3 regions of the Pseudomonas sp. Emmai genome follow, and region 2 is predicted to be linked to each of the others. Evidence: predicted binding sites of a transcription regulator. Region 2 holds the regulator's gene; each other region holds the start of a gene.

The links. Region 2 encodes FliA, which starts transcription of late flagellar genes. Its sites were predicted from a motif close to CTAAAGTTTNNNNNNNNNNNGCCGNTAA; they were not measured.
Region 1: ACY4LX_RS01780 (methyl-accepting chemotaxis protein) is a predicted target of FliA. The motif match lies at 3,969-3,996, and genes of this name have one in related genera.
Region 3: flgM (flagellar biosynthesis anti-sigma factor FlgM) is a predicted target of FliA. The motif match lies at 3,030-3,057, and genes of this name have one in related genera.

The regions. Positions count from the first base shown of each region.
Region 1 is NZ_CM143685.1:384,389-390,684, reverse strand. Features, by position in the region: gene ACY4LX_RS01790 (amino acid adenylation domain-containing protein) at 1-1,424, shown strand, start outside; gene ACY4LX_RS01785 (SRPBCC family protein) at 1,447-1,914, shown strand; gene ACY4LX_RS01780 (methyl-accepting chemotaxis protein) at 1,972-3,852, opposite strand; rRNA gene rrf (5S ribosomal RNA) at 4,149-4,264, opposite strand; rRNA gene rrf (5S ribosomal RNA) at 4,372-4,487, opposite strand; rRNA gene ACY4LX_RS01765 (23S ribosomal RNA) at 4,640-6,296, opposite strand, start outside.
Region 2 is NZ_CM143685.1:2,122,780-2,129,075, forward strand. Features, by position in the region: gene flhA (flagellar biosynthesis protein FlhA) at 1-1,008, shown strand, start outside; gene flhF (flagellar biosynthesis protein FlhF) at 1,020-2,354, shown strand; gene fleN (flagellar synthesis regulator FleN) at 2,471-3,301, shown strand; gene fliA (RNA polymerase sigma factor FliA) at 3,298-4,038, shown strand; gene ACY4LX_RS09600 (chemotaxis response regulator CheY) at 4,207-4,578, shown strand; gene ACY4LX_RS09605 (protein phosphatase CheZ) at 4,601-5,389, shown strand; gene ACY4LX_RS09610 (chemotaxis protein CheA) at 5,428-6,296, shown strand, end outside.
Region 3 is NZ_CM143685.1:5,574,353-5,580,648, forward strand. Features, by position in the region: gene cheR (protein-glutamate O-methyltransferase CheR) at 291-1,118, opposite strand; gene ACY4LX_RS25595 (chemotaxis protein CheV) at 1,165-2,097, opposite strand; gene flgA (flagellar basal body P-ring formation chaperone FlgA) at 2,183-2,944, shown strand; gene flgM (flagellar biosynthesis anti-sigma factor FlgM) at 3,095-3,421, shown strand; gene ACY4LX_RS25610 (flagella synthesis protein FlgN) at 3,471-3,938, shown strand; gene ACY4LX_RS25615 (flagellar brake protein) at 4,029-4,775, shown strand; gene ACY4LX_RS25620 (MFS transporter) at 4,842-6,227, opposite strand.

The sequences.
Region 1 (6,296 bases), 1.7 Mb from region 2:
TGTTGGAGAACAGTGCGCGTCGGTTGCCGGCCAGTGCCGATGAAGCGTTGCTGCTGGAGATCTGGGCCGAGTTGCTGGAGCTGCCGGCCAGCGACATATCCACCGACGAAAGTTTCTTCAATCTCGGCGGCCACTCGATCCTGCTGTCGCGCATGTTGCTGCGTTTGCGTGAGGAGTTCGGGCGCAGCATTTCGATCAACCGCTTTATCGAGTTGCCGACGATTGCGAAGTTGGCGACGTTGGTGCGCGGCTCGGGCACCGAAGAAGTGTTGAGCGAACAAGCGATGGCCGACGCCTTCCGCGAGCTGGATATCCAGCCGTTGCCGGTCAGCCGCATGGGCGATGTGCATAAGGTGATCGTCACCGGCGCCAACAGTTTTGTCGGCGTGCACATCGTCGAGGCGTTGCTGGCCTGGGGCGCCACTGAAGTCGCCTGCCTGGTGCGCGATGGCGGCGGGCAATCGGCGGCCGAGCGCTTCGCCCAAGCATTGCGCGAGAACCGGTTGAAGCATCTGGACCTGCATCGGGTGCGGGTTTACGCGGCGGACATCACGCGTCCGTTGCTGGGGCTTGCGCAGGACGTCTACGAGCGCCTGGATCGAGAGTTCGGCGCACTGGTGCACAACGCGGCCAACGTCAATCACGTGCTCGATTACGAGTCGCTGGCGCGGGACAACGTCGAGCCGATTTTCGAGTGCCTGCGTTTGTGTGAAGGGCGCAGCAAGAAGATCTTCAACTTCGTCTCGACGCTCTCGGCCTCCAGCACGATTTCTGACGATGGCCGGGTGCTGGAACTGCCCGCCGCACAGACGCCACCGATCTACATCAAGAACGGCTACAACCTGTCGAAATGGGTGGGCGAGCGGATCCTGGAGCGGGCGCGCGAGCGGGGGGTGCGGGTCAACCTGTATCGCCCCGGCAACATCAGTTTCAACAGCCTTACCGGCGTCTGCCAACCGCACAAGAATCGCTTGATGCTGATGCTCAAGGGTTCGATCCAGCTCGGCCAGGTGCCGGAGTTCTCCCTGAACTTCGACCTGATGCCGGTGGACTTCCTCGCTCGCTTCATCGCCTTCCATGCCAGCCGTTATCAGCCGGAACACGCGGTGTTCAACCTGCACAACCCCGAACCGCTGAGCTGGGATGCCTACGTGGATTCGTTTCGCGAGGCCGGTCGGGAGTTCTCGATGGTCAGCGTCGCCGACTGGCAGCAGCAACTGGGCCGAGTGGATAGCGAAAACGCGCTGTTCGGCGTGTTGGGGTTCTACCTCAACGGCTTTGAAGAAGACATCGGCGACATCTCGATGATCGGCCACGACAACGCTCAGGCCGGTGTCCGGCAGATGGGCGCGCACTACCCGCAAAAGTCCCCGGCGCTGCTGCGTCGCGGCTGCGACTACCTCAAAGAAATCAACTTCATCTGAACCACCCCACTGGAGCAAGACCATGAAAACCCTGCAACCCGATACCCTGATCCAAAACCCACACGGCTGCCACGTGGCGTCTTCGGTGGACGTGCCGGCGGACGCTTCAAAAGTCTGGGCGGTGGTCGGCGACTTTGCCGGCTTCGATAAATTCATCCCCGCGCTGTCGCACATCGAGATGACCGGCGAAGGCGTGTCGTCCCTGCGCAAGAAAGTCTTCAAGGACGGCAATCTGGTGGTCGAGCAATTGAACTCCCGGGACGACCAGGCGCTGAGCATGACCTGGACGACCATCTACAACACGCTGGGCGTAGCCAACTTGTGGGCGGCGATGAACGTGGAATCCCTGGGGGCAGGCAAGTCCCGGGCGACCTGGACCATCATCGCCGAACCGGCCCAGGGTGGCGCCGAGGCGCTGCCGGGGTTCCAGGACTTCGTGCAGGGGTTTGCCGATGACGCGATGAACAATGTGCTGAAGCTGTTTGCGTAAGGCATGAAAAAGCCCGCTGTGGAGGTGATCCGCAGCGGGCTTTTGTACATCGTTGGATCAGATTTTGAAGCTGTCGACCAATTGCTTCAAACGGTTGGCCTGCAACGACAGCGCATCGCAATCCTTCAACGTTTCATTGAGGTTGGCCACGCTTTGCTGGTTCAACAGATTGATCTGGTTGACGTCGACGTTGAGGGTTTCCACCACCGCGGTCTGCTCTTCGGTCGCCGCGGCAACCGATTGGTTCATGCCGTCGATCTCGCCGATGCGCTGGGTCACGCTGACCAGACGCAAACCGGCCTGGTTCGCCACTTCAACGCTCTCTTCACTGGAGACCTGGCTGGCGTTCATGGTGGTCACCGCTTCGCGCGAACCGATCTGTAGCGAGGTGATCATCTTGTGGATTTCCTCTGCCGATTCCTGGGTGCGATGGGCGAGGTTACGCACTTCGTCCGCCACCACCGCAAAACCACGACCGGCTTCACCGGCACGGGCCGCTTCGATGGCCGCGTTCAGGGCCAGCAGGTTAGTCTGCTGGGAGATGCCTTTGATCACATCCAGAATGTGCCCGATGTTGTCGGTGCTGGCATTCAGGGTTTCGATCTGGGTGCAGGACAGGCTGATTTTCTGCGACAGCTCGGTCATGGCCAGAATGGTTTTCTCCACCACCTGACGACCGTCATCCGCCTGCTCGCTCGCGCCGCTGGCGTGCTGCGAAGCATCGGCGGCGTTGCGCGCAATTTCCTGAGTCGCGGCGCCAAGCTCGTTGATCGCGGCGGCCACACTGTTGGTGCGGGCGCTTTGTTCATCGGAACCGATGATCGAGGCGTTGGACGAGGCCATTACGCGTTGCGACAGGTCGTGGACCTGACGGGTCGCCGAGGATACTTCGGAAATCGACGCGTGAATCCGTTCTACAAACTGGTTGAACGCACCGCCCAGCTCGCCGAATTCGTCTTTGCTTTCCACGGCCAGGCGGCGGGTCAGGTCACCTTCGCCCTGGGCGATGTCTTTCATCGCACGGCCCATGGTGGTCAGCGGGCGCATCAATACGTTGATCAGCAGGCTCAGCAGCACGGCAATGGCGCTCACGGCGATAAACATCGCGATGAGTGCCGAGGTACGGAATTGGCTCAGTGGTGCGTAGGCCTTGTCCTTATCGATCGACAGACCGATGTACCACTCGGCATTCGGCAAGCCACTCACCGGGGTGAACGAGAGGATGCGGTCCTGCTTGTTCAGGGTGACGTCCTGATTACCCTTCTCGATGCGTACGCTGGAACCTGGGTAGATGTCTTTGAGGTTCTTCATCACCTGATCTTTGTCCGGGCTGACGATCACCTGACCGTCGGCGCTGACCAGGAATGCGTGGCCGATACCACCGAAGTCCACCGAGTTGATGATCTTCACCAGGGTTTCCAGGCTCAGGTCACCGCCAACAACGCCGAGCAGTTCGCCGTTCTTTTTCACCGGCATGGCGATGGTGACAACGAGGCCACCGACCGCGGCCATGTAAGGCGGGGTCAGCATGGTCTTGTCGGCAGCGACGGCCTGTTTGTACCAGGGACGCTGACGTGGGTCGTAGCCATCCGGCATCTTCGCGTCAGGGCGCTGGGTGAATACACCGTTGGCCTGGCCGACGTAGGTGAACTGGAAGTTCGAGGTGAAGGCGGGTTGATCCACCAGTCCTGGCAGATCGGCATTCGCCCCTTGGTGAGCAACGTTCTGCGCCAGGTTCTCCAATACCAGCACGCGGCCGCTCATCCAGTTCTGAACGCTGCTGGCGGTCAAGTCGCCCGCTTGCTGCACGGAGGATTCGAGATTCTGCCGGATGGTGTTTCGCTGCAAATAGTCGTTGTACAAAGTGAACAACGCGAAAGCCAGCACCACGACGCCTGAAGCGGCCAGCAGGATTTTATGGCTGAACTTGAGATTCATTTCATGGGACTTCTTATGCAAAAAGTGGGGATGCGTTCCGGATTGCAACATTCCATGTAACAGCGCAGGCAGCTTTCTGAGGCCGCTCTACTTTGGTGCACGCATGTCTCACCAGTTTTTCGGCACGAGTAGGAGAAATCTTAGGGGTTTGTATGAAATGGATGACATTCACGCCAGTTTCCCGCCGAACGGTGTACTTGAGCGTCTGGATCGGCATTGCTGGCGCTTGAGATTTTGTCGGCGCCAAAACGACAAAACCCCTGTCTGCGTTAGCAGACAGGGGTTTCGGAATTCAATCTTGACGATGACCTACTCTCACATGGGGAAACCCCACACTACCATCGGCGATGCATCGTTTCACTGCTGAGTTCGGGATGGGATCAGGTGGTTCCAATGCTCTATGGTCGTCAAGAAATTCTGTGACCAGCCCGTTACCGCAGCAACGTGCCAGCAAAAAAGGTGACTTCTACTAAAACAAAACCCCTACCTGCATACGCAGATAGGGGTTTCGGAATTTAATCTTGACGATGACCTACTCTCACATGGGGAAACCCCACACTACCATCGGCGATGCATCGTTTCACTGCTGAGTTCGGGATGGGATCAGGTGGTTCCAATGCTCTATGGTCGTCAAGAAATTCGGGTACTGAGTCGCGGCCAGCTGGCCTCGCTTCAGCAAATTGGGTATGTGATAGCTTTCGGTGTTTGTGAGTCTTTCGAACTTTCGGTTCGTTTCGTCTTCACACACCGCAATCTGCTCTTTCGACGCAAATTGCTTGGGTGTTATATGGTCAAGCCTCACGGGCAATTAGTATTGGTTAGCTCAACGCCTCACAGCGCTTACACACCCAACCTATCAACGTCGTAGTCTTCGACGGCCCTTCAGGGGACTCAAGGTCCCAGTGAGATCTCATCTTGAGGCTAGTTTCCCGCTTAGATGCTTTCAGCGGTTATCTATTCCGAACATAGCTACCCGGCAATGCCACTGGCGTGACAACCGGAACACCAGAGGTTCGTCCACTCCGGTCCTCTCGTACTAGGAGCAGCCCCTCTCAAATCTCAAACGTCCACGGCAGATAGGGACCGAACTGTCTCACGACGTTCTAAACCCAGCTCGCGTACCACTTTAAATGGCGAACAGCCATACCCTTGGGACCGGCTTCAGCCCCAGGATGTGATGAGCCGACATCGAGGTGCCAAACACCGCCGTCGATATGAACTCTTGGGCGGTATCAGCCTGTTATCCCCGGAGTACCTTTTATCCGTTGAGCGATGGCCCTTCCATACAGAACCACCGGATCACTAAGACCTACTTTCGTACCTGCTCGACGTGTCTGTCTCGCAGTCAAGCGCGCTTTTGCCTTTATACTCTACGACCGATTTCCGACCGGTCTGAGCGCACCTTCGTACTCCTCCGTTACTCTTTAGGAGGAGACCGCCCCAGTCAAACTACCCACCATACACTGTCCTCGATCCGGATAACGGACCTGAGTTAGAACCTCAAAGTTGCCAGGGTGGTATTTCAAGGTTGGCTCCACGCGAACTGGCGTCCACGCTTCAAAGCCTCCCACCTATCCTACACAAGCAAATTCAAAGTCCAGTGCAAAGCTATAGTAAAGGTTCACGGGGTCTTTCCGTCTAGCCGCGGATACACTGCATCTTCACAGCGATTTCAATTTCACTGAGTCTCGGGTGGAGACAGCGCCGCCATCGTTACGCCATTCGTGCAGGTCGGAACTTACCCGACAAGGAATTTCGCTACCTTAGGACCGTTATAGTTACGGCCGCCGTTTACCGGGGCTTCGATCAAGAGCTTCGCGTTAGCTAACCCCATCAATTAACCTTCCGGCACCGGGCAGGCGTCACACCCTATACGTCCACTTTCGTGTTTGCAGAGTGCTGTGTTTTTAATAAACAGTCGCAGCGGCCTGGTATCTTCGACCGGCATGGGCTTACGCAGTAAATGCTTCACCCTCACCGGCGCACCTTCTCCCGAAGTTACGGTGCCATTTTGCCTAGTTCCTTCACCCGAGTTCTCTCAAGCGCCTTGGTATTCTCTACCCAACCACCTGTGTCGGTTTGGGGTACGGTTCCTGGTTACCTGAAGCTTAGAAGCTTTTCTTGGAAGCATGGCATCAACCACTTCGTGTTCTAAAAGAACACTCGTCATCAGCTCTCGGCCTTAGAATCCCGGATTTACCTAAGATTCCAGCCTACCACCTTAAACTTGGACAACCAACGCCAAGCTGGCCTAGCCTTCTCCGTCCCTCCATCGCAATAACCAGAAGTACAGGAATATTAACCTGTTTTCCATCGACTACGCTTTTCAGCCTCGCCTTAGGGACCGACTAACCCTGCGTCGATTAACGTTGCGCAGGAAACCTTGGTCTTTCGGCGTGGGTGTTTTTCACACCCATTGTCGTTACTCATGTCAGCATTCGCAC
Region 2 (6,296 bases):
GAAGTGGGCTACCGCCTGATTCCGCTGGTGGACCGCAACCAGGGTGGCCAGTTGCTCGCGCGGATCAAGGGTGTGCGCAAGAAGCTGTCCCAGGACTTGGGCTTCCTGATGCCGACTGTGCACATTCGTGACAACCTCGACCTGGCCCCAAGTGCCTACCGCCTGACGCTCATGGGCGTGATCCTCGCCGAAGCCGAGATTTACCCGGATCGCGAGCTGGCGATCAACCCAGGGCAGGTCTACGGCGCGCTCAACGGCATAACCGCCAAAGATCCGGCTTTTGGTCTGGAGGCGGTCTGGATCGAAATCAGCCAGCGCGCCCAGGCGCAGTCCCTCGGTTACACCGTGGTCGATGCCAGTACGGTAGTGGCAACCCACTTGAACCAGATTCTGTACAAGCACTCCAGTGAGCTGATCGGCCACGAAGAAGTGCAGCAACTCATGCAATTGCTGGCCAAAAGCTCGCCGAAACTGGCTGAAGAGTTGGTGCCGGGGGTGGTGTCGCTGTCGCAACTGCTCAAGGTCTTGCAGGCGTTGCTCGCCGAACAAGTGCCGGTTCGCGACATCCGCAGCATCGCCGAGGCCATCGCCAACAATGCCAGCAAGAGTCAAGATACTGCCGCGCTGGTGGCGGCGGTGCGCGTCGGCGTAAGCCGCGCCATCGTCCAAAGCATTGTAGGGACTGAGTCGGAGCTGCCAGTTATCACCTTGGAGCCAAGGTTGGAACAGATATTGCTCAATAGTCTTCAGAAGGCAGGACAAGGCTCGGAAGAGGGCGTTCTGCTGGAGCCAAGCATGGCAGAGAAGCTGCAACGTTCGTTGATCGATGCGGCACAGCGTCAAGAGATGCAAGGTCAGCCGGTGATTCTGCTGGTAGCCGGTCCGGTTCGCGCCATGTTGTCGCGTTTCGGCAGGCTGGCAGTCCCGGGTTTGCACGTGTTGGCGTATCAGGAAATCCCTGACAACAAGCAAGTGACCATCGTTGCGACAGTAGGGCCCAACGGCTGAGGTAGTGGTTTATGCAAGTTAAGCGTTTTTTCGCCGCCGATATGCGTCAGGCCATGAAACTGGTACGTGATGAGCTGGGCGCTGATGCGGCCATTATCGGCAACCGCCGGATTGCCGGTGGTGTCGAGCTGACGGCTGCCCTGGATTACAAATTGTCGGCGCTGGCCCCACGCGTTCCAAACATGGAACTCGAGGATGAGCTGCGCAAGACCCAGTCGCGCATCGTCACCGCCCAGGCCGAACTGAGCCTGCGCGGCGAAGGCGAAACCGACGGTGACAAGACCACCAATCGCCAGTTGTTCGCCGGCCTGCCATTGACCGCTGCCGAGCCGCTGATCGAACCGACTTACGAACAGCCCCGTCGTGCCGCGCCAGCCCCGGCACCCGTGTCCGGCGGTGTTGACCCACGGGCTTTCGATTCGATGCGTTTCGAACTCAACAGCCTGCGCGAATTGATGGAAGTGCAACTCGGCTCCCTGGCCTGGAATCAGCTGCAAGGCAGCCGTCCGGCCCAGGCCAACCTGTGGCGTCGCCTGCAACGCATCGGCTTGTCCGGCCCGTTGTCCCGCGACCTGCTGGCGCTGATTACCGATATTGAAGAGCCTCGTCAGGCCTGGCGCATGTTGCTGGCGCACCTGGCGCGGATGATCGCCACACCGGAAGTCGAGCCACTGGAAGAGGGCGGCGTGATTGCCATGGTCGGCCCTGCCGGCATGGGCAAGACCACCACCCTGGCCAAGCTCGCGGCCCGTTACGTGCTCAAGTACGGCGCGCAGAACATCGCGCTGGTGAGCATGGACAGCTACCGCATCGGCGCCCAGGAACAATTGAAGACGCTGGGCCGCATTCTGAATGTGTCGGTGACCCACGTCGATCCGGGCCAGTCCCTGGTGCAGGCGCTGGATCCGTTGCTGCGCAAACGCGTGATTCTGATCGATACCGCCGGCCTTCAGGCCAGCGATCCGGCCTTGCGCATGCAGCTCGAAAGCCTGGCCGGTCGGGGGATCAAATCGAAAAATTATCTGGTCCTGGCAACCACCAGCCAGAAACAGGTTCTAACCGCCGCTTATCACAGTTACAAGCGGTGTGGGCTGGCTGGCTGCATCCTGACTAAACTGGATGAAACGGCGAGTCTGGGCGAGGTGTTGAGCCTGGCCATCAGTCATGAATTGCCAGTGGCGTACCTCACCGATGGCCCGCGCATTCCAGATGATCTGCATCTGCCGCGGCGTCACCAGTTGGTCAGTCGCGCGGTGAGCGTGCAAATGCAGGAAGAACCCAGCGAGGAAGCCATGGCTGACATGTTCGCTGATATTTACCACAGCCCGACCAAGCAGGTTGGCTGAGGTACTAATGAACAGTTTTTGTACCTACATCGATGGTCTGCCATGCATTGTTCAGTTGATGAACGCGCAGCCAGTAATGTGGCCTCCGTCTATGCAAGACAAGGTAAAGAAATAACATGGGCAGCATGCATCCCGTACAGGTGATCGCGGTGACCGGCGGCAAAGGTGGCGTCGGGAAGACTAACGTGTCAGTGAACTTGTCCCTGGCTCTAGCAGAGCTTGGCCGACGCGTCATGCTGCTGGACGCCGATCTGGGTCTGGCGAACGTCGACGTTCTGCTGGGACTGACGCCCAAACGTACCCTGGCCGACGTGATCGAAGGCCGCTGCGAGCTGCGCGACGTTCTATTGCAGGGCCCGGGCGGTATCCGTATCGTCCCGGCCGCGTCCGGCACCCAGAGCATGGTTCATCTGAGCCCGGCCCAGCATGCCGGCCTGATCCAGGCCTTCAGCGATATCGGCGATAACCTTGATGTATTGGTGATCGACACGGCTGCGGGTATTGGTGACTCGGTCGTCAGTTTTGTCCGCGCCGCGCAAGAAGTGTTGCTGGTGGTCTGCGACGAGCCGACCTCCATCACCGACGCCTACGCCCTGATCAAATTGCTCAACCGCGATTACGGCATGAACCGCTTCCGCGTCCTGGCCAACATGGCCCAGAGCCCGCAGGAAGGGCGCAACCTGTTCGCCAAGTTGACCAAGGTCACGGACCGCTTCCTCGACGTGGCCCTACAATACGTCGGCGCCGTGCCTTACGACGAAAGCGTGCGCAAGGCCGTGCAGAAGCAACGTGCCGTCTACGAAGCCTTCCCGCGCTCCAAGTGCGCCCTGGCGTTCAAGGCGATTGCACAAAAAGTCGACACCTGGCCGCTGCCGGCCAACCCGCGCGGACACCTGGAATTTTTCGTCGAGCGCCTCGTGCAACAGACCGCAGGACCCGTCCTATGACAGCCAGTGGCTACAACCTCTACAAGAAGTCGGCACGTGATTCGCAATACGAGCTGATCGAGCGTTACGCGCCACTGGTCAAACGCATTGCTTACCACTTGCTAGCGCGTCTGCCGGCCAGTGTCCAGGTGGAAGACCTGATCCAGGCCGGGATGATTGGCCTGCTTGAAGTGTCAACCAAATACGACGCCAGCAAAGGCGCGAGTTTCGAAACGTACGCGGGCATTCGAATCCGTGGCGCGATGCTCGATGAAGTACGCAAGGGGGACTGGGCGCCACGTTCGGTCCACCGCAATACCCGCATGGTCAGCGACGCAATTCGCTCGATTGAAGCTAAAACCGGCCGTGATGCTAAAGATCACGAAGTTGCGGCCGAACTCCAATTGAGTCTCGACGATTATTACGGGATTTTGAACGATACCTTGGGCAGCCGGCTGTTCAGTTTCGACGACCTGTTGCAGGACGGCGAACACGAAGGGCTGCACGAGGATGGCGCCAGTGCTCATCTGGAGCCGTCGCGCGATCTGGAAGATGAACGCTTCCAGGCCGCCTTGGCGGACGCGATTGCCAATTTGCCGGAGCGTGAGCGACTGGTGTTGGCGCTGTACTACGACGAAGAGCTGAACCTCAAGGAAATCGGTGAGGTCCTGGGTGTCAGCGAATCCCGTGTCAGCCAGTTACACAGCCAGTGCGCGGCCCGTTTGCGGGGGCGTTTGGGGGAGTGGCGAGCGCGCTGAAGGCAGTGTGGGGACACTGCGAACGAGGCTGGTGTGGTGATGAACTGCAGCGGTCTCGATCTGTTGTGCTCCAGACAGTCATTTGAGTGCTTTGCCGGATTGAATGAAATGGCGCGTCCAGGTGCTGGGCGCGTTTAAGACTGCTTGGAGGTCGAATTGGACAAGAACATGAAAATCCTCATCGTTGATGACTTCTCAACGATGCGGCGGATCATTAAAAACCTGTTGCGTGACCTTGGGTTCACCAACACGGTCGAGGCTGACGATGGCACCACTGCCATTCCGGTGCTCAACAGCGGCAGCATCGACTTTCTGGTAACAGACTGGAACATGCCGGGCATGACCGGTATCGACCTGCTGCGCCACGTGCGCGCCGATGAAAAACTCAAGCACCTGCCAGTGCTGATGGTGACCGCTGAAGCCAAGCGCGAACAGATCATCGAAGCGGCCCAGGCCGGTGTTAACGGCTATGTGGTCAAACCCTTCACGGCCCAGGCGTTGAAAGAAAAAATCGAAAAGATTTTCGAACGCATCGGTTGAGTCACTGCGCCACGGGGTAGCTATGGACCACAACGAATCTTCACAGGGCGATTTTGAATCGACCCTGAAAAAACATGCCCGCGAACTGGTCGACAGCCTTGAAAAAGGCAAGTTTGGCGACGCTGTGCAACTGATTCATGAGCTCAACCAGACCCGTGACCGCGGCCTGTACCAGGAAGTTGGCAAGCTCACTCGCGAGCTGCATAGCGCGATCGTCAATTTCCAGATTGACCCAAACATGCCGCAAGCCGAGGAAGTCTCGCAGATCACGGACGCCACCGAGCGTCTGGGGTATGTGGTCAAGCTGACCGAGGCCGCTGCCAACCGCACCATGGACCTGGTGGAAAACGCCACGCCGCTGGTCAATGGCCTGAGCACTGAAGCCCAGGCATTGAGCGCCGACTGGGGACGCTTCATGCGTCGCGAAGTCGGGGCTGAAGAGTTCCGCGAGCTGGCCCGGCGGGTCGACGGTTTCCTGACGCGCAGCAGCGCGGACAATCGCACAGTGTCGAGCAACCTCAACGACATTCTGCTGGCCCAGGATTACCAGGACCTCACCGGTCAAGTGATCAAGCGCGTGACCCAATTGGTCACCGAAGTTGAAAGCAACCTGCTCAAGCTCGTGCTCATGGCCAGCCAGGTAGACCGCTTTGCGGGTATCGAACATGACCGTGAAGCGATGCTGGCTGAAAAAGATCCACAAAAACATCTCTCGCAGGGTGAAGGTCCGCAGATTCATGCCGATAAAAGAGAAGATGTTGTGTCCGGTCAGGACGATGTGGACGATTTGTTATCCAGTCTTGGATTTTAGGTTTTTTAGGTTTTTAGACCTTTAGGAGCACCCCCTTAATGAGCTTCGGCGCCGATGAAGAGATCCTTCAGGATTTCCTGGTTGAGGCCGGCGAGATTCTAGAGCAACTGTCCGAGCAACTGGTCGAGCTGGAAAGCCGACCGGATGATGCGGACCTGCTCAATGCAATTTTTCGCGGTTTTCACACTGTAAAAGGGGGCGCCGGCTTCCTCCAGCTCAATGAGCTGGTGGAGTGCTGTCACATCGCCGAGAACGTGTTCGACATCCTGCGCAAGGGTGAACGACGCGTCGACTCGGAACTGATGGACGTGGTTCTTGAAGCGCTGGATGCGGTGAACGGCATGTTCACCGAAGTCCGCGAACGCAGCCCGATCACGGCTGCCACTCCGCAATTGCTGGAAGCCTTGGCCCGTCTGGCCGAGCCACAATCGGCCGACGTCGCAGCCCCGGTTGCCGACGCGGTGGAAGAACCGGCCGCTGAAAGCGAGTCGGGCGACATCACCGATAACGAATTCGAACAACTGCTGGACTCGCTGAACGCCGTCAAGGCCCAGGCCGAAGCCCCGGCGGCTGTGCCTGCGCCGGCCGCATCGGCCAGCGACGAAATCACCGATGCCGAGTTCGAGTCGTTGCTCGATCAGTTGCACGGTAAAGGTCAGTTCGCGGTGGATGCCGTAGCCGCTCCGGCTGCCCCGGCACCCAAGGCCCCGAAAGCGGCTGGCGACAGCTCGGACATCACCGACGACGAATTCGAAGCACTGCTCGATCAGTTGCACGGCAAGGGCAACTTTGCCGTCGATGCGCTGGAAACCGCCATTGCCTCGGCGCCAGCCCCGGCTGCGCCAACCGCTAAAGCGGCCGGCGGCGATCTGATCTCCGATCACGAGTTCGAATCGCTGCTCGACGA
Region 3 (6,296 bases), 3.5 Mb from region 2:
CCAATTCAAAAAACCCCGTAAACCGGGGCTTTGCGGGCATCGGCAAAGCGGCAATGCCAGAAAAGCGGCAACGGGTTTCCGCCGCCTGCCGCTTTTCTGCCGCTTTCCCACGGCCAACACCGATTCAATTGCAGGAGCGAGGCTTGCCCGCGAAAGCGTTGGGTCAGTCAATGATGATGCTGTCTGGCACATCGCCTTCACGGGCAAGCCTCGCTCCTACGTCATGCAAAAGCAGCACGCATAAAAAAGGAGCCCCTGAGGGCTCCGTTTTTATGCGCGCTGCTTTTGCATCACTTCGCCTGGTAAATGATCCCCGGGCTGCACTGGACCATCTGGTAATGATCCGGCAAACCGTTCAACGCTTCAGAAGCGCCAAGAAACAGATAACCGCCCGGCTTCAACGTGCTGTGGATGCGCAACAGGATGTCCTTCTTCACCTCGGCGGAAAAGTAGATCAGCACGTTGCGGCAGAACACGATGTCGAACTTGCCCAGGGCCGCGTAGCTGTCCAGCAGGTTGAACGAGCGAAACTCCACCCGGCTCTTGATCGGCGCCTTGATCGCCCAGCGGCCCGGCCCTTTCGGGTCGAAGAAACGCTGCAGGCGTTCGGGCGACAGACCGCGGCCGATCGCCAGGCTGTCGTACTCGCCGGTCTTGCAGTTGGTCAACATGGTGCCGGACAAATCGGTGGCAACGATCTGCGCCCCCATCTTCAACTGGCCCATGTTGGTCCGCTCGAACTCGTCGATCGACATCGACAGCGAATACGGTTCCTGACCCGACGAACACGCCGCCGACCAGATCCGCAGGCGTTGGCCGGGAGCCGCCTTGATGGCTTCGGGCAGCACCTTGTTCTTCAAGACTTCAAACGGATAGGTGTCACGAAACCACAGGGTCTCGTTGGTCGTCATGGCATCCACCACCATTTCGCGCAAACCACTGCGCGGCTGGGTCTGGATGCGCTGGACCAGCTCACCCAGGGATTTGATGCCCTGCTGTTCCATCAGTTTGTTGAGACGGCTCGAAACCAGGTACTGCTTGTTTTCACCGAGCAAAATGCCACAGGCTTTCTCCAGGAAGACCCGGAACTGTTCGAAATCCAAATTACCTGTAGACAAAGATACCGCCTCTTAAATCGTGTTGACCGCCAGGGGCAGAAGGCCCCTAGCTGATATCTGCTGCTTTGATCCGGTCGACTACCCGGGATGCCAGGTCATCAGGACGGAATTTGGCAAGGAAGTCATCAGCACCGACTTTCTTGACCATCGCCTGATTGAACACACCCGACAACGAAGTATGCAGGATGATATGAAGCTTTTGCATGCGAGGGTCGCTGCGGATCTCGGCCGTCAGGGTGTACCCGTCCATCTCCGGCATCTCGATGTCGGAAATCATCATCAGGAACTCTTCTTCCGGCTTCTTGCCCTCATCGACCAGCTTGCGCAGGTAATCCAGCGCCTGTCGACCGTCGTTCAACGCCACCACTTCGACGCCGACCGTTTGCAGGCAACGCGAGACCTGCTTGCGCGCCACCGACGAGTCATCGACCGTCAACACCCGCAAGGACAACGCCTTGTGCTGGGTTTCGACATCGACCACACCCACCGAGATCGCTTCCGGTGTCGGCGCCACTTCCGCCAGGATCTTCTCGACGTCGATGATTTCGACTAACTGATTGTCGACCCGAGTCACAGCCGTGAGGTAATGATCGCGTCCAGTGCCCTTGGGTGGCGGATGAATCTCCTCCCAGTTCATGTTGACGATGCGCTCTACCGAACGGACCAGGAAACCCTGGGTCTTGGTGTTGTACTCCGTGATGATCACGAAGGGATTGCTTTGGTCGAGCAACCGACCGGAACCAGTGGCCATCGCCAGGTCCAGGATCGGAATGGTCGCCCCACGAATATTTGCCACACCGCACACGACGGGACTGGACTTGGGCATCAAGGTCAGTTTGGGGCATTGCAGCACCTCACGAACCTTGAACACGTTGATGCCATACAGCTGCTGACCGTCGAGACGGAACAACAACAGCTCCAGGCGATTCTGCCCTACCAGTTGCGTGCGCTGGTTTACCGAATCCATTACACCAGCCATGCCCAGACTCCTACACCAACAACGCTAAGTTGTGTTGCGACGCACATTCATCACTAAACGGCACGGCGCTTGCTTTTTAACCCGTATGAACGAACAAACGACATTTTTCCGACGCCTGACATCAACCTACCGCAATTTGCTGTGCGTGGTGTCGGCCGTTTGCTTATTTCCTGTTGGCAGCCCTGCCGTTGCTGACGCGGTTACCTTGCCTGATATGCTTATCGGCGTGACTCAGGGCTTTCTTGAATTCACCGTAGAAGACTATCTGGCCACCAGTCAAACGGAAGGCCGCTACGAAATCGAGGTCAAGCAGCTCGATCCACGCCTGCGCATGCCCATGTGCGACAAGGAATTGACAGCCACACTGGAGAGCCCGGCGACCCCGATTGGCCGGGTCACGGTCAAGGTTCGCTGTGAGGGTAGTTCCCCGTGGACCGTGTTCGTACCCGCTCAAGTGCGCCTGTTTCGGGACGTTGTGATCACCACCCGCCCCCTCAAGCGCGCCGGGATTATCGAACCCGGCGACGTTGCTATGCGCGAGCGGGACATCAGCCTGATCAACCAGGGCTATTTCACCTCGGTTGACCAGGCCATCGGGCAAAAACTTACCCGACCAACGGTCGGCGATCAGGTCATTACCCTGGTCCATCTGGAACAGGCTGAAGTGGTGCGCAAGGGCGACCAGGTGGTGATTACCGCCCGCAGTGGTACGCTCAGTGTGCGGATGCCGGGTGAAGCGCTGTCCAATGGCGGCCTGGCCGAGCAAATACGGGTCAAAAACCTCAACTCCATGCGGGTCATCAAGGCGCAAGTCACCGCGCCGGGCCAAGTGGAAGTGCCCATGTAGAGGTCAAGCTATGGCGCTCTGGCAGGTGGTTACCTAAACTGTGCCCATGCAGCGCTGGCGCATGCAGCTCATTGCACAAATGAGCCTAAAGTTTTCGCAGGTATTGCCGAAAACATGGCAAGCGTCCAAATACCCAGAGGTTTTTTTATCATGGTCATTGATTTCAGCCGTTTGAACAGCTCCTCGTCACTTACGGGCAGTACACGTACCAGCGTTGCCAAGGAAACCGCCGACGCCGGCAAATCCGCGCCGCTGAATACCCCGGCCGAACAGGCCAGTACCGTCAAAAGCGGGGAATCGGTACATCTCAGCAATGAGGCTCAACAGTTGCAGAAGGTCACTGACAAGCTGCGCGATCAGCCTGCCGTCGACAACGCCCGTGTGGCCGAGTTGAAAGCAGCGATTGCCGATGGCAGCTATAAAGTCGACAGCAGCCGTGTAGCCAGCAAACTGCTCAACTTCGAAGCCCAGCGCTAGGCCCACCGCCTGCGCCAGGCTTTTGGACGCTTAAAACCCAAGGCCAGCCATGCACGACACTAATCTACTGCAACTGATCACCGACGACTTTGCTCCAGCGCAACGCTTGCTGGAGTTACTGCAAACCGAGTCCCTCGCCTTGCACGGTCGCGACATGCCACTGCTCGAAGAGATTCTGGCGCAGAAACAGGCATTGATCATTTTGCTCGAACAGCATGGCCGCAAGCGCAGCGAAATCCTCGCCAGCCTCAGCCTGCCCACCGATCGCAGTGGCCTGGAGCAACTTGCCAGCCATTCCAGCATCGGCGATGAGTTGCTGGCGCAGGGCGATGTACTGACCGATCTTCTGGCTCAATGCCAGGCGGCCAACGCCAAGAATGGCCAGTCGATCCTGATGCAACAGGCCGCCACGGCCAATCAGCTGAAAATCCTCACCGGTGGCGAACCTCCAGCGCTCTATGATGCACGCGGCGCAACCGCGAAGATGGCAAAGCCACGTCCGCTCAGTCAGGCCTGACCCCCGTCCATGAGCACGCCCTATCAAGACGCGAAACATACTGGCAGAATGCCCGCCAGTAGTCATATTTTGTCTGGAGATTGATGAACCGTGTTCAATGCCTCAAGCGCGGAAGACGCTCCGCAACCACCCAAGGTGCTCACCACACCCCTGGAAATCTCCGGCAACCTGCGCCAGCTGCAAGACAGCCATGATCCGCTGATCATCACGTTCCATGAGCGCAGCCAGCGCTTCCAGAGCTATCTGGTGGACATCGACCGTGACAGCAACATGATGGCGCTGGATGAAATGATCCCCCGCGATGGTGAACGCTTCCTGCTGGCCGGTGAACCGTTCAAGGTCGAAGGCTTTCATGACGGTGTACGCATTGCCTGGGACAGCAACGGTCCGCTGACCATCGACGAGTCCGGCGGTGGCCGCTGCTACCGTGGCGCGCTGCCGTCCGAAGTGGTTTACCACCAACGTCGCAACGCCTTCCGCGCCGCATTGAAGCTGGCACAGTTGGTCAACGTCGAACTGGGTGGCGAAAAGCTCAAGTCACCAATCAACGGCAAGTTGCTGGACATCTCCGCCACCGGCTGCAAGCTGCGCTTCGAAGGCGATATCACCTCCAGCCTGCAACTGGGCCAGGTCTACGACCGGTTCGTCGCTGCCCTGCCCTTTGGCAGCATGACCGCCCCGGTTGAACTGCGTTACCTGCACTTCGAAGAAAGAATCTCCACCACCTTCGCCGGCGTGCGCTTTCACAACATGAGCGGCCTGGTGCAACGGCAGGTCGAGCGCTTCGTCTACCAGCTGCAACGCGAAGCCCGGCGCTTCGACAAAGACGACATGTGACCACGCCGCGTCAATAAAAAACGGGCAGTCCCTTGCGGTGACTGCCCGTTTTTTTATGCCTCGATGTTAAGGCCTGGCCTCGGTAAAGCTTTGCTCGCGACCAGCGTCCGGGTCTTCGGGATCGTGGGGATCTGTCGGATCTTCCGGGGTCGGATCGGGTTCGGGTTCAGGCTCTGGTTCCGGCTCGATTGGATTCTGCATCTGGTCTTGCACCACCTGCTCATCGACCCGAGGATCGAGGGCTGCCACCAGCGGCGAACTGGACATACTGTCGGGCATGGCCACGTGGTGCAGCGGTGCATCGTCGACCACATGCAGGTTAGTCACCGCTTTCGGGCGAATCCGCCACACCAGCACCAACGCGAAGAAACTGAAGAAGGCGTACAGCATGTGGCTGCCGAACAGCTTCATCAGCACCCCCGCCACCAGCGGCCCGATACTGGCGCCGACACCGTAGGTCACCAGCAGCATCGCCGTCAGTGACACCCGACGATCACCCTCGACGTGGTCATTGGAAAACGCCACCGCCAGCGGATACAGGCAGAACTGCACCAACGAACAAAGGAACCCGGCGATAAACAGCACCTCCAGCGGCACCTCCGTCATGATCGCCAGCGGCAACGCGGCCACGGCCAGGCACAAGGCGAAGCAGCGGATCAGCAGCGCCCGGTCGTACCGATCGGACAACCAGCCCAACGGCCACTGCACCACCAGCCCGGCAAAAATGCAGCTACCCATGAACAGACCGACCTGCTCGGTGGACAGCCCCTGCTGCGAGGCATACAGCGGCGCCAGGCCGTAGAACGACCCGACGATCAACCCCGCGCCCAACACCGTGCTCAACGACTGTGGCACGCGCTTGATGAAGAACCGTGGCTCCATCGGTGCCGGATGCAAAGGCGCCGGGTGAATGCGTCGAGTCAGGGCCACCGGCACCAGGCACAACGCGAAACACAGGGCGACCAGCATCAGCAGTTCCAGACCGAGCGCCGGGTGCAGGACCAGGATCAACTGACCCAACACCAGCCCCAGGTACGAGGCAATCATGTAGCCACTGAACACCAGGCCGCGCTGCTTGGCCTCTGCCTGCTCGTTGAGCCAGCTTTCGATCACCATGTACTGGCACATCATGCCCAGGCCGACGATGACCCGCAGGAACAGCCAGGCGGGCAACCAGTCGATCAAGCCGTGACCCAACACCGCCGCGCCGACAATCCCGGCACACGCCGCGTAAGCGCGGATATGCCCGACCCGGGCAATCAATCGGTGACCGATCTTGCCGCCCAGCACCAGGCCGAAATAGTTGGCGGCCATCAACGCACCGACCCACAGACCATCCACATGGTCGGCGGCCAGGCGCAGGGCCAGATAAGTACTTAACAAGCCCGAGCCGATCAACATCATCAGCGAGGCGAAATACAGCGCTCGAAAGGATTTCCAGATTTGGCGCATCGGCGTTCCGAGCGGCTCCTTGCAGTGGGATCGGGCTATCGAAAACGATAGCCCGTAGACGACGGATCG